DNA from 3 places in the Clostridium cellulovorans 743B genome. Region 3 is predicted to be linked to each of the others. Evidence: riboswitches for the same ligand, from Rfam matches in the RefSeq annotation. Region 3 holds a riboswitch; each other region holds the start of a gene.
What was found. A riboswitch is a leader RNA that binds a small molecule or an ion and turns the genes downstream of it on or off. The one in region 3 is predicted to bind lysine.
Positions count from the first base shown of each region.

Region 1: it holds a riboswitch for lysine, as region 3 does, so the genes downstream of both, CLOCEL_RS03265 (aspartate kinase) here and CLOCEL_RS18000 (amino acid permease) in region 3, are expected to answer to the same signal.
Region 2: it holds a riboswitch for lysine, as region 3 does, so the genes downstream of both, dapA (4-hydroxy-tetrahydrodipicolinate synthase) here and CLOCEL_RS18000 (amino acid permease) in region 3, are expected to answer to the same signal.

Region 1 is NC_014393.1:788,315-793,475, reverse strand. Features, by position in the region: gene lysA (diaminopimelate decarboxylase) at 1-1,199, opposite strand, end outside; gene CLOCEL_RS03265 (aspartate kinase) at 1,303-2,496, opposite strand; lysine riboswitch at 2,712-2,887, opposite strand; gene CLOCEL_RS03260 (DUF4179 domain-containing protein) at 3,191-4,465, opposite strand; gene CLOCEL_RS03255 (sigma-70 family RNA polymerase sigma factor) at 4,467-5,027, opposite strand.
Region 2 is NC_014393.1:3,820,928-3,826,088, forward strand. Features, by position in the region: gene CLOCEL_RS15600 (pectinesterase family protein) at 1-918, opposite strand, end outside; gene dapA (4-hydroxy-tetrahydrodipicolinate synthase) at 1,567-2,454, opposite strand; lysine riboswitch at 2,539-2,717, opposite strand; gene aspS (aspartate--tRNA ligase) at 2,842-4,608, opposite strand; gene CLOCEL_RS15615 (calcium-binding protein) at 4,971-5,161, opposite strand, start outside.
Region 3 is NC_014393.1:4,379,195-4,384,355, reverse strand. Features, by position in the region: gene CLOCEL_RS18005 (CBM35 domain-containing protein) at 1-1,077, shown strand, start outside; gene CLOCEL_RS18000 (amino acid permease) at 1,186-2,649, opposite strand; lysine riboswitch at 2,781-2,956, opposite strand; gene nhaA (Na+/H+ antiporter NhaA) at 3,184-4,395, opposite strand; sodium ion sensor (DUF1646 type) at 4,526-4,583, opposite strand; gene CLOCEL_RS17990 (TetR/AcrR family transcriptional regulator) at 4,654-5,161, opposite strand, start outside.

The sequences.
Region 1 (5,161 bases), 1.7 Mb from region 3:
GTCTTATTATAGTTATTGCTCATAGAATATCCGTAAGCTCCAGTAGTTGGAACCACTAGGATATCACCGCTGTTCACTTTATTTATCTCAACATCTTTTAGTAGTATATCTCCAGATTCACAGCACTTTCCTGCTACAGTTACTACTTCTTTTTCTTCGTCATTCATTCTGTTTGCAAGAGCACATTCATAAGCAGCGTTGTATAATGCTGGTCTAATATTATCAGTCATTCCACCATCTATAGAAACATATTTTCTTATATCTAGTACTGATTTGATAGCTCCAATGGTATATAATGTACTTCCTGCATTACCGATTACTGATCTACCTGGCTCTATAACTAATCTAGGAACCTCCATTCTAAGTTCCTTAGCTATTTCTTCAGCTTTATTAACTATTGTCTCACAGAACTGCTGAGCTGACTTTGGCTCGTCTTCATCAGTATAGTAAACTCCTATTCCACCACCTAGGTCAACGTCTGTTATATCTATATCAAACTCATCTCTTATACGTTTTGCAAGAGTAAACATCAATCTTACTAAATCTCCATAAGGTTCGATATCAAAGATTTGTGAACCAATATGTGCATGAATACCTATAAGCTTTATATTTTCTTTTTCCTTAGCAGTCTTTATAGCAAAATCCAATGCTTCACTGTCTATAGTAAATCCAAATTTAGAGTCGATTTGTCCTGTTTGAATATAATCATGAGTATGAGCTTCAATACCTGGAGTGATTCTAAAATATATATTTTGGACCACATTTTTTTCCTTTGCATATTTATCTATAAGCTCTATCTCGTATAAATTATCCACAACAAAGGTTCCTACTCCAAGATTTATCCCCAATTTAATCTCTTCATGTGACTTGTTGTTTCCGTGAAAGAACACTTTCTCTAATGGAAAACCAGCTTTATAAGCAGTAAATAATTCCCCTCCAGAAACTACATCAAGGCAAAGTCCTTCTTCATTTATAATTCTACACATCTCCATAGGTAAAAAAGCTTTTCCAGCGTATGCTACTCTGTTTTTTCCCTCTTTAACCTTAAAAGCATCATAATAGCTTTTGCAAGTATTTCTAACAAGCTTTTCATCTATAACATATAATGGCGTTCCATAATTTTTAACAAGTTCTGTTGAAGCGACACCACCAATGTATAATTCGTTATCACGAACCTCCATAGTTCCTAACAATTTCATATTTTTAGCCCCTTTCACGGTGAAACCTTTGTATATCTACAATCTTCTACCTTCATTATTGTTTTACCCTTTAACATTTTACCATTTATTTTAATCAGTGTCATTACAGATTAAACTTTTCAACAATAAGCTTAATAGCTCTTTCTTTATCAGCTTGATATATCGCACAAGTAATTCTGATTTCTGATGTTGTTATCATCTTAACAGAAATATTTTCTTCTGCGAAAATTTGAAATACCTTTGCCGCGACTCCTGAAGTATTCTTCATCCCTATACCAACCATTGATAACTTAGTTATATCTGTATCTATAAAAATGTGTTTTGCATCAATAGCCTTCTTTAATATATCCATGCACTCATTTAGGTCATCCTTTGGTATAGTAAAGGATACCGTCACCATACCATTTACTGGTGCACTTTGACTTATCATATCTATAGAAATCTTTCTTTCTGCAATTGTTCCAAAAAGCCTTGATATTATATTCATTTTTGCATCTAATCCTTCTAATGTTATGGCTACATCCTCATCACTAGTAGCTATTCCTGTTATTGGTTTAGTCTCCATATTAACAACCTCCGTAATCAGTGTTCCATTCATTTCACCGTTTGCTAAGCCCACATAAATTGGAATATTATACTTCTGTGCCAACTCTATACTTCTTGAATGCATAACTTGAGCCCCCAAGCTAGCTAATTCTAGAATTTCCTCATAATCTATTTGTGGTATCTTTTTTGCTTTTACATACTTTCTTGGATCACAGTTATAAATTCCATCAACATCTGTATATATCTCAGAAATACCATTAAGTTTAACCGCTATAGCAACGGCAGTAGTATCTGAGCCACCTCTTCCTAAAGTTGTTATGTTTCCCTCTTCATTTACTCCTTGGAAACCTGCAACTATAACTATCTTATCTTTATTCAAAGCTTCTTTTATTTTTTTATCATTAATATCTTTTATTAAAGATTTTCCGTAATTACCTGTAGTCTCTAAACCTATTTGGTATGCAGTATAACTAACAGCATCAACACCCTTTTCCTTTAAAGCCATTGCAAGTAAAGCTGAACTCATCATTTCTCCAGTAGATAAAAGTGCATCTAATTCTCTTTTATCAGGATTTGGAGAAATCTCTTTTGCAAGATTAATTAAATCATCCGTAGTATCTCCCATAGCAGAAACTACAACTACTAGTTTATCTCCTTTGCTTTTTCTTTTTATCAATGTATCTGCTATCTTTTTAATTTTTTCAGCAGTAGCTACGGAACTACCTCCATATTTCTGTACTACAATTGCCATTTCTTCACCTCTTCAACATAAATAATAATAGGAATCTTTTAATTTTTATTACTATCTATTTCTATTTTGAAAAAGTCTCATATTTAATTCCCAACTGCTATTTGCTCAATTTTTATACAATATTCATTTTATGCTGAATTTTATAAAAGTATATAAAAAAATTGTAGCCAAGGCACACCTTAGCTACAATATAAATTTTATATTGAAACCTTCGTGAACCTTGTAGCTCTCCACTTTTAAATAAAAGTGACAACATTACACATCTTATGTGCACTGCCAGGAAAGGCTTCTGCAAAAGCTTGTTTCCTTCGGCGATGAATCCTTTCACTGTTGCTAAAACGTCTGCCGACTAATAACAGCTACTGATAGACACCGCACCTCTACCCTAGGTCTTGAAATATTCGATTTTTTATTATTCTATCATGTTAATATCTATAATACAATACTTATATACTTTACTTAATTAGATATCAATTTAAACTAAACCTTATAATTTCATTTGTTACATATATATTATAAGATTCAGTTATCTCTAAGACTAACATATACTGCGCTTATAACAACTTAAAACTATTAAATCTCACGGAAAAATAAGCTATTTCAAATCTACTTCTATTTGATTTCCTTCAATATATTTGAAAGGTAATATATTTTGAACTGAATATACATAATTCTTATTAGTATCTATATTGTCCTATTCAAGGCAATAGCTATTATCCTCACTTGTAAATAGTTTATATATTTTTGCATTTTTCATAGCTACAACTTTTTTATCCTCTATCCTATCCCCATTATTTTCGAATAGCCATATTCTATATCCTTTATCTAGTTCACCTTCTCCCTTTATAATATTATAGTAAAACTTAATACTCTTCGAATTTTTTTCTATCTTATACAAATTAACTATTCCTTCATCTTTGAAGTCAAATTCTCTTATTGTATCTATTTTGAAAAACGTATTATTGAAATCTAAATCCTCGTATTTTTCATTATCAAATTCCCCTTCATTGATAATTTGCATATATGGAATGATATAAAGTTTCTTAGCTTCTTTATTAATTTTTTCTAAAACATTTATTCTATACCCACTATCATCTGCTCTGCCACTTGAATAATCGTATATTCTCCCCTTGTCATCATAAGCATAAAAGTTAATCCATTTTTCTTGAGTCGATTCTCCTTCATAAGAGTATTTTATACTAGTATTTATAGGACTAACCTTCAATTCTTTCAAATTAATTTTAAACCCATCTCCGATATTGCTTTCTCCTAAGTTCTTTTTAATTATAGTTTCCTTTTGTATCTTTTCTCGCGACACAGGTAAATCAAAATTCACATTTAAACTACTTTCAAACATATTGTGAATATTCACCATCATAGCAAACCTCTTAGGTAATTCTTTTCCTGGGGCTGTATCACATTCTACCATTACAATAGAAGTATTTTCATCTAGCACTTCCTCAAATATTCCACCACTCATAATTGTACCTTCCTTCCCACCTATAAGGTCAGCAGTCATCATAAAATCAGATTTCTTACGAATGTCCTTTTTTACTGCATTAAGTCCTGGCTTACTGACTTTCACTCCAATTAAAACTGTATCACTGTCAGCTACAAGTCTATCTATTGTAAAGGTATATCCTTCATCTTCCTTACTCTCACCTATGTACTGTGAAAATTCCTTATATTCTTGATAATAACCTAACTTTTCATAAACAGCCTCCATAGCAGGGATATATTGTCCTACAGCCTCAGCAAAAGTTGGTGTTATTAAAGTTACCCCTACAATAGCCGTTATCACAATTGAAGCAGCAGTTTTAATATGCCGTCTTTTCTTTTTATAAATTCTTTTCTTTAGATTGTTTTTAAGAGTTTTCATTTCCACATCTGTTAAAGCATCTTCTATTAAATCAAATTCTGCTTCATCAAAAGAAATATTATTAAATTCCTCATAAAGTTTGTCCGACATATTAAACTACCTCCCCTTTCATCAAAGCTAAATTTTCCTTTAAAAGCTTTCTTCCTCTAAAAAGCCTGTTATTAACTGCTGACCTAGAAAGATTTAGCTTCTCACCTATCTCATTTAAAGATTCACCCATAAAATATTTTCTTATAAAAATATCTTTATCTGGACTATCCAGCCCATTTATAACCTTAAGAATTTCCTCTTTGCTTTCACTATGTAAAATTTGTTCCTCTAACACTCTTTCATCGGCTAACATTAAATCATCTATATGACATTGATTATCCATTTTACAAAGTTTTCTTTTATAATCTATTGCATTATATTTGCTTACAGCTATAAGCCACGAGGAGAACTTACTTTTGCTTTCATCGTGATAATGTATTTTTTCCCAAACCTTAAGCAACACATCATTTACACATTCCATACTTTCTTCTCTTTTATCATTACCAAGAACTGATATTACAACTTTAAAAATCAAATTGCTATACTTATCTACTAAGTAATCAAGGGCTTTTGAATTTTTATTTTTCAGTTCCTTAACAAAATTCTCTTCATTTATTTTCATTTTGCACCGTCCTTTCACTTATAGATACGTATAGAAATTATTACATGTCTCAGAATTACTTGTAAAACTTATATTTTTTCAATTTCTTCTATATAAGCAAAAATAAAAAGGGTTGTTCCCCAATAACTAGGATA
Region 2 (5,161 bases), 560 kb from region 3:
AAGCAAAGCAGTATTATTTACATTTCTATTGCTCATTTTTAACCATCCAACTGGATTAACCGGAGCATTTAACTTGCAGTTTATATAGGATACATGACAGTAATCTCCATAAGTCCTTCCAAGATATACCGTAGAAGGTTTTTTCCAACTTGGATTAGTTTTTGCTGTATAATTAGCATCTCCATTAGCAGTTAAGGTACAATTTGAAAATACGTAACCATACTTTTGCCCTTGAGGTGTGTTAGCAGCTGTATACATACCACCATCTCTTAACTGATTTAATGTGCAGTTTTCAAAGAAAGCAATAGCACCTCCCCAAATAAAATCAACACTTCCTTGTATAAAACAGTCCTTAAAATATACTCTAGATTTATCAACTCCATAGGTATATGCACATAAAGTATCTTGTCCACTATAAAAGTTGCAGTTATTAAAAGTTGCTCTATCTCCATAGGTGTATACACAAGATGCTTGAACATCATTTCCAGTATCCTTTAAATGACTATTTTCAAAGGATATATTTTGTGCAACAAAATCGTTTGTTGCAACTATTAAAGCTGCACAATCTGCTGAACCATATTTACCACCACTAGGTTTAGCATCTCCATTAGCAACATTATAGGTTAACTTTGTATTATTTTTATTCTCTCCTACTATACTTACATAAGCCTTAGAGATAGTAAGCTGTTCTTTATAAACACCAGGCTTCACATGGATAGTCTTTCTTTTATTGTCATTAATCTTTGCTAAATAGTTATACGCCTCTGTTATTGTTTTATAATTTCCACTTCCATCTTTGGCAACAGTAACATCATAAGAAGTTGCTGCCAAAGCAACTTGGTTTGACATAACCACTGCACCAACAATTGCAGAAGTTACTACAAAAACCAGTGCTTTTCTTAAAATATTTTTCTTCATAAATTCCCCCACTTTTCTCACTTTAATTTATTATTTTTATTTGAAATTTAGAAAAGTAGCTAATTTTTCTAAGCTTCATTTTAAATATAAGATATTTATGATAACTATCATTATCTAGATTACAGCGTTCATTCTAACTAATACAATTCTTTAGATTTTATATTATGTCTTGAATGGAAACGTTACCTTCAAAGGTAAAAAATCGCCAAACTAAATATCATGACAAATTATTTTATAAAAATATATTTGTTTTAACGAAGAACTTCATAATATTATATTGATTCTTCAATATATCAATATACTTTTGATGTAACTTCAATAACACAACTTGTATACAAATAAATTATATCAAATATATTAAAAATTCTCCTTAACTTTCCAGACATATAATAGCATTATTAGGACATTTACCCACCCTTGAAGTAATAAAACTAGCATATAAGTTCACTTTTGAACAAACATATAAACTTTTGATGCAATTTCAATAATTAAGCTTACATATTATTAACTTACGAAAACACAAAAAAGCTAGGATACAAAACTTTAAATTTTAGTTATTTATCCTAGCCCATAATTTCGTTGAAATGTTAGCTATACTTCTATAGAACTTATTTCCTATATAAATAAGCATTATTCCAACATTTACTTTTACATTTTAATACCATATTGCTCCATTGCTTGTTTCAACTTATTCTGATTACCTTCTTCCATCTTCGTTAAAGGTCTTCTAAGTTCACCTACCTGATATCCCATAAGGTTCAACGCTGTCTTTACAGGGATAGGATTTACCTCGCAGAACAATGCTTCTACCAGTGGAATTGCCTCTAATTGCATTTTAGTACTAGCTTTAACATCACCCTCTAGATATTTTGCAACAATATCATGAGTTTGCTTTGGTGCAACATTGGATAAAACAGAAATAACACCAACAGCTCCTAATGATAACAATGGAACTATCTGCTCGTCATTACCTGAATAAATATCAATTTCTCCATTGGCAAGATGAGCAAGCTTTGCTACTTGAGAAATATCACCGCTAGCTTCCTTTATACCTACGATATTTTTAACATTCTTCGCTAAATCCACTACAGTTTCAGGAAGTATATTGCAACCTGTTCTACCTGGTACGTTATAAAGAACAACTGGTATACTTACAGATTCTGCAATAGCTTTAAAATGCTCAAATAATCCTCTTTGTGTTGCTTTGTTATAATATGGTGTAACTAAAAGAAGCCCATCAACCCCCATCTTTTCAGCTTCTTGTGATAAATAGATTGCAGTGTCCGTAGAATTTGAACCTGTTCCAGCTATTACTGGAATTCTTCCATTTACCTTTTTCACAGTATACTGTATTGTCTCCAAATGTTCCTCATGAGTTAGTGTAGATGCTTCACCAGTAGTTCCACAAATGACAATACAATCAGTCTCATTTGCTATCTGATATTCAATTAGTTCACCAAGTTTATCAAAATTAACACGATTATCTTCAGTAAATGGTGTTACAATTGCAACAGCTGCTCCTTTGAAAATAGACATTATTTTGTCCCCCTTTTATTTTATTGTTCGAAACGCAAAAAGCCGCCCAAATAGGACGACCTAAATATACACCAAAAAATATTATGTACATGTAGCGCCCCATCAAATATATTGATGACAGTCATACGGCTCTTAACCGTATCCCCAAGAATCTTATAGTTAAGGATATAAAATTCTTTCGGCGTTATTCCCTTTCCACTATAGTCAGCTATCCTTACATATCCTATAGTCTACTCTTGAGTAACGCAACCTCTACGAAACTTTATGTGTATGGTATCATTATCGAGTTAATATGTCAATAAGTTTTTTCTGCATTGCTTATTATTAAAATTTTTGAGCAGAGTACATACCCCAAATAAGTACTGCTCTGCTCAAAAATACTATATCTTATTTATCTTCTTCAGTAATATCTATCTTTATATGAACATCTTCAAGTTGTTTTTGTTCAACTTCAGATGGTGCACCCATCATAACATCCATAGCATTTTTATTCATTGGGAATGGAATTATTTCTCTTATACTTTCTTCACCTGTGATTAACATAATCATACGATCAACACCTGGTGCTATTCCAGCATGTGGTGGTGCTCCATAGCAGAATGCATTGTACATAGCAGGGAATTTAGCTTTCACATCCTCTTCTCCTAACCCAACAAGTTCAAAGGCCTTAATCATAATTTCAGGGTCATGGTTTCTTACTGCACCTGAAGAAAGTTCAACACCATTACATACTAGGTCATATTGGTATGCTAAAATTTTCTCAGGATCTTCATTCATTAAAGCATCCATACCACCTTGTGGCATTGAGAAAGGATTGTGGCAAAACTCAAGTTTACCAGATTCTTCACCGATTTCATACATTGGGAAATCAACAATCCAACAGAATTCATAGCAATCTTGTTTCATATGAGTTTCAGAAGCATAACCTAATAACTTACGAAGAACTCCGGCAGTCTTCTGAGCTACAAGCTTCTTACCTGCTGTTAATCCAACGAAATCTCCTGGTTTTAGTCCAAGTGCTTCAATAACTTGTTCTTTTTTATCAACTAAGAATTTAGAAATACCGCCAACTAATTCATTATTCTCATCTAGCTTAAACCAGAAAGCTTTGTTTCCTGTTTGAACTTCTACATCAGCACAAATTTTATCTATAACTTTTCTTGTTGCATTAAATTTATCAACAACAATAGCCTTAACAACTTGATTTTCAAAAGGTCCGAATCCACAATCTGCCATCACTTCAGTTGCATCTTGAATTAATAAATCAATACGAAGGTCTGGTTTATCTGATCCATACACTTCCATTGCAGTTGTATACTGAATGTGCTTAAATGGTGCTTTTGACGCAGTCTTATAAACACCATACTTTTCAAACACTGGTGGTAATACTTCTTCAACGATACTGAATACATCTTCCTGTGATGCGAATGCCATTTCCATATCTAATTGATAGAATTCACCTGGTGAACGATCTGCTCTTGCATCTTCATCTCTGAAGCATGGTGCAATTTGGAAGTATCTATCAAATCCAGATGCCATTAATATTTGCTTAAATTGTTGTGGCGCCTGTGGTAATGCATAAAATTTACCTGGGAAGTTTCTAGAAGGAACTAAATAATCTCTTGCTCCTTCTGGAGATGAACATGTAAGAATAGGTGTATTGATTTCTAAAAAACCAAGTTCGTTCATTCTATTTCTAAGATCCGCAACTATTTTACTTCTTAAAATAATCTTTTCCTTAACATTAGGATTTCTTAAATCAAGGTATCGATATTTAAGTCTTGTATTTTCATCTGCTTCTTTAGATTGATTAATTTCAAAAGGTAAAGCATTATATTGGCATTTACCTAATATAGTTATCTTTTCTGGTACGATTTCTATATCACCAGTCGCTAATGTAGCATTTTTGCTTGTTCTTTCACGAACAACTCCTTCTATTGAAAGGGTAGACTCATTGTTAACACTATCAACAATATCCATCATTTCTTCAGTCTCAATAACCACTTGAGTTACACCATAGTAGTCCCTTAATTGAAGAAATCCTAGATTTTTACTTACTCTTCTTATGTTCTCATACCACCCGACAATTATAACGCACTCACCAACATTTGACATTTTAAGTTCGTTACACGTATGTGTCCTTGACTGAATCATATTTTCCATCTTCCTTTATATGTATTTTTATCATATTATGTTATGTCCTATTATGTTATATTATATCATATTAATCTTAAATAATTACTAAAATTTCGCTAAGTACTTATCTAATATCCCATATGGTATTATATCTAATATCCTATTGGTTTTCAACCCTAATATAGCTGTCCCACCTAGTGTTATCTTAGATGGCAAAACTAGATTATGAATATCTACCGAATCAATTAATGAGTTTAAACTCCAAATATAAATCTATGTTCAAGAATTTAAACATAATCTTCTAACTATATATAAGTTAAATTTAAGACTCTGAAATTTAAAACTTCAGAGTCTTACTAGTTCAATAATAAGTATAACTATTAGCTATTCAAATTCAATAATAAATCTGAGGCTTCATTTGTAGAAGATGTTATACTAGTAATATTAGCCATAGCTGCAGGTGAGGAAGTCCCTATAACTTCAATGGCTTTTTCTAAATTAATATCATACACTGATATTACAGGAGAAACATATGTACCTTCTAACACCTTAGTAACATCTTCTGTTTTTA
Region 3 (5,161 bases):
GAAGAGTGGACTAGCTATGAAAGTCTACAGACTATGCCTGAATATGTAGATTCCTCAAATGAAATTAAAACAGGTACGGCAGACATAGATATAATATCTTCACCAACTGTTCTTTATAATGGAATGATTGCGCCAGTCGTTCCATATGGGTTAAAAGGAGTACTTTGGTATCAAGGAGAAAGCAACTGGGGAGAAAGTACATATAATAAACTATTACCTACTCTTATTTCTGATTGGCGTAAAAACTTTGGTATAAAGGAACTTCCATTTATACTTGTTCAAATATCAGCTTATGGAACTCTTCAATCTGAAACGAATATAGTTCAGAATTGGAATGGTTTGGCGGAGATTCGTGAGGCTCAGCTAAAGACTATGTTAAGTGATAAAAATGTAGGTTTAGTTGTTACCACAGATGTTGGAGATCCGGCGAATATACATCCAACCAATAAGCAGGATGTTGGGTTGAGAGCTGCTTTAAGTGCTGAGAAAAAAGTGTACAACCAAAATATTATTTATTCTGGACCTATATATAAATCAATGGTGGTAGAAGGAAATTCTATAAAAATAAGTTTTGATTCAATAGGTAGTGGATTAATGGTGGGTTTAAAACAAGGCTTAACACCGGCTGTAGAAGTGAAGGATGGTAAATTAACAGGCTTTGCTATTGCAGGTTCTGATAATGTCTTTTATTTAGCGGATGCTGTAATCAGTGGAGACACTGTAGTGGTATCATCAAGTAAAGTAACTAACCCTACAGCAGTAAGATTTGGCTGGGCTGATTCACCAGTTACTAATCTTTATAATAAAGAAGGATTACCTGCTTCGACCTTTAGAACAGATACAACTTATATAAGAGTAGCAGAGGATATACCTACAGTTTTATATGGAGATATAAACAAAGATGGAAAAGTTAATGCTTTAGATTTTGCATTATTTAAAAAGTTCCTGCTAAGTTCATCAGGTACATATGATACAATTTTAGATCTTAATAAGGATAATTCCGTAAATGCCGTGGATTTTGCTATCTTGAAAAAGTATTTACTTGGAGGTATAAGTAGTTTACCATATGTGAAATAGTTACGGGTATTGAAAACTAAATCATTATATATATTTAAAGGACTTACTATCAAAAGTAAGTCCTTTATAATGCCACTAAGAGAAATGTAGCATAGGAATTATATTTCATTATTTCACTGAATTCTGAGAAGCAGTTTCTTCCATTTCAAGGTCTACATCTTCAAGCTTTATGACAGTTGTTTTATGTTTTAATTTATAGTACGACCACAAACCAATAAAGATAGGTAATCCTATATAAGAAGCGATTACACCACTCCAATCAATTGTATCTGCATCAAAGTAGCTAATCCCTTGACCAAAGATTACGATTATACAAAGTATTAATGCAATGATTGGCCCTAATGGGAAGAACTTTGCTTTATAAGTTAGTTTATTTATATCTCGACCTTGAGCAACAAAAGCTTTACGGAAACGATAGTGGCATAAAGCAATTCCAGCCCATGCAATAAAGCCAGCAAGACCTGAAGCAGCTACAAGCCACACATATACAGTGTTTTCAGCATAAAGTCCTGTTAGGAAACAAGCTGAAGCAATAACTGTAGTTAAAATTAATGCGTTGATTGGAACTCCTCTTGAGTTTAACTTTCCTAAGAAACTAGGAGCCCTTCCTTCTTTAGCCATTGCATAAAGCATTCTAGTAGAAGCATACATACCAGAGTTACCACAAGATAATACGGAAGTTAATATTACTGCATTCATTAAAGAAGCAGCGGCAGCAATTCCAGCTTTTTCGAAGACCATTGTAAATGGACTTACATCTACTCCAGCTTGTGTATAAGGTATAATTGCACCTACAACAAAAATTGTTCCTAGATAGAAAATTATAATTCTCCAAAAGATTGTATTAATTGCTTTTGGGATTGTTTTACCAGGGTTTTCACTTTCACCGGCAGCAATTCCAACTAATTCAGTACCTTGGAAGGAGAAGCCGGCAATTAAGAAGATTAAGAAAATCGATTTAGGCCCTCCAACAAATGGAGCTTCATCTATTGTAAAGTTACGAAGACCAATGGATTCTCCTCCTAAAATTCCAACAATAGTAGCAGTACCTATTACTAAGAATATAATTACTGTGATTACCTTTATTCCTGCAAACCAATATTCTGATTCACCATAGGCTTTTGCTGATAATAAGTTAAGAACTACAATTATTACTAAGAATAAAACACTCCAAATAATACTTGGTACGTCAGGAAACCAATATTTCATAAGTAAAGCTCCTGCGACCATTTCAGCAGCAACAGTGATTGCCCAGTTGTACCAAAAATTCCAACCTAATGCAAAACCAAGAGCTGGATCAATAAATTTAGAGGCATAGGTTTCAAAGGAGCCTGCAACAGGCATAAAAGTAGCCATTTCTCCTAAGCTCGTCATTAAAAAATAAACCATTATGCCAATACAAGTGTAAGCAACTAGAGCGCCACCAGGACCAGCTTGATGAATAGTATCCCCAAGTGCAAGGAAAATTCCTGTTCCAATGGCACCACCCATAGCAATCATGTTCAGATGTCTTGATTGCAGTGTTCTTTTTAATTCAGGTGAATCTGAATTTTTTTCATTTGTTATGTTCATGTTTATCCTCCTTATCGGTAGTTTTTCCGATAAGCGAATTACTGAAGATAGAATAAAAAAATACCCTGAGGCTACACTCAGGGTATTTAAGCATGTTTGCATACATAATATACAAACAAGTTTATCATACAAAGAATAATAGCTCTCCACAAATAAGTTTGTGACAGTCTTACATATATTCTATGTAAAACCAGTAGTACAACCTTAAAGCGATTAGTTGCATACTTCGGCGAAATTTCCTTTCAAACTGCATCATCGTGCTTAGCTCCACAGTTTTACTATTAAAGTTCGCGCCTCTATCTCAGATATTCACTTATAAATAAATACAGCATACACTATATTTCGATAAAGGTAAACTATCTTAAAATCAGTTGGATTATAGAATAATATTTTAAATTTTATAAAATGCATAAAAAAATAACTATTTTTTAAAAATATAAAGTTACTTATTATAAAATATCAAATTTACTGCATAAATTATACGATTTTATCAAAATGCATAAATAATCTTATAAACCCCAATATGCAAAGTTTTTATATAGACTCTTTTGTTTTCTCGCTTTGCAATTTTATAAGAGAAAAAACTAGTGCGCCTAATATTGCAGACAATATAGAAGCAATAATAATACTTATTTTAGCAGCGGACAACATGGCTTCATCTGAAAAGGATAAGGAAGCAACAAAGATAGACATAGTAAATCCAATACCTCCAAGTACGCTGGCACCATATAAATGACGTTTAGTTACTTCATGGGGAAGTTTTGCTATTTTAAGTTTAACCAAAATATATGAAACTCCAAAAATACCTATTTGTTTTCCAATAAATAGACCAAAGATAACGCCTAAGCTGACTGGTGTTAATATGATTGTCGAAAGAATATTAATATCAACAGTTATACCAGAGTTAGCTAATGCAAAGATCGGCATAATTACAAAGGAAGACCATGGCGTTAAAGTCTCTTCAAGTTTGTATAAAATTGAAGTTTCAAATTCAGCATCATTCTTACCAGAAGGCAACACCATCCCAAGCAGCACACCAGCAATGGTTGCGTGTATCCCTGATTTCAATAAGCAAATCCATAAAAGTATACCTCCGATAATATAAATAGGTACAAAATTAACATTAAGTTTATTAGCAAGTATAAGAGTCGCCAAAATAATTAGGGCAATAATAAAAGCAGTCCAGGAAATTTGGCTAGTGTAAAATATAGCAATTACAATAATAGCACCTAAATCATCAACTATAGCTAAAGCAGTAAGAAATACGACTATTCCTTTAGGAGCTTTTTTTCCTACTAAAGCAAGTATTCCTAAAGCAAAAGCAATATCTGTTGCCATTGGAATTCCCCATCCAGTTATAGTAGGTTCTTTATAATTAACCAACGCATAAATAATCGCTGGAACAATCATACCTCCTATTGCAGCGGAGATAGGGAGTATGGTCTTTTTAAAAGATTTAAGTTCTCCAAACAGTATTTCTCGTTTAATTTCCATACCAACTACTAAGAAAAATATGACCATTAATCCATCATTAATCCAGTGAAGCACTGACATAGATAAAGAAAATTTCTTGTAGCCGATAGTAAGATAAGTATGAAGAATATCATTATATTTTGTAGCAAAACTAGAATTTGCAATAATCATTGCTATTATTGCACAAAGTAGTAGAAGCAAGCCACTAGAAGCTTCATTCTTAAAAAACTTAGAAAATAGGTTTAATTTCTTATGATATTTTGTATTTTTCATATGTGTTTTCCTCCATATATTATATTTCCCTAAAACCTCAGTTAAAATAAAAGCGTTTAACTAAATATGATTCTTTATGAAACTTATATATTAAAAAAATGCAATAAAAAAGGTGGGAAAACTCAAAACGAGTTTCCCACCCCAGAAACTAAAATTGCTTGAAAGCAAATAACCAAATTTGCCCAACCGTACATAGTTATATTAACTTTTTAATGCTGTTTATATTATATTACATGATATTAGAGTAATCAACTTAAATTATTTTTTCTGGCAAAATAGATTAGAATAGTTAACAAAAATCATACTGATTTCCTGTGAGATTTCTTTAAGTGAGCTATCTATTTCACTACGGAGCCATACCTCATATAAATTAATGATGCCACCTGCAAAAAAATGTGCGTGAATGGAAAATTGAGGTGACTTTTTTGCATGCTCTGGAAAATCACTATTAGTTTTCATATAATCAACAAGGATTTCTTTTAGTTTTATAAGAAAATGTTCAGAACCTCTTGAATTGATAAGAGTTTTATAAAATTCTACATCATCTTCAAGCCAACTTGAGATTTTTAATAGAAGAGGTAAAGGGTTTTGAAAAAAGTTTTTGTGGCTGAATTCACCTAAAAATTCAAACATTTTTCCAATTATTTCATTGGATATCTGTTCCATAAGTGCTCGAATATCTTGATAGTGGGCATAGAAGGTTCCTCGGTTAATATCAGCACGGTTAATAATATCAGTAACTGTGATTTTCTCTATATCTTTTTCT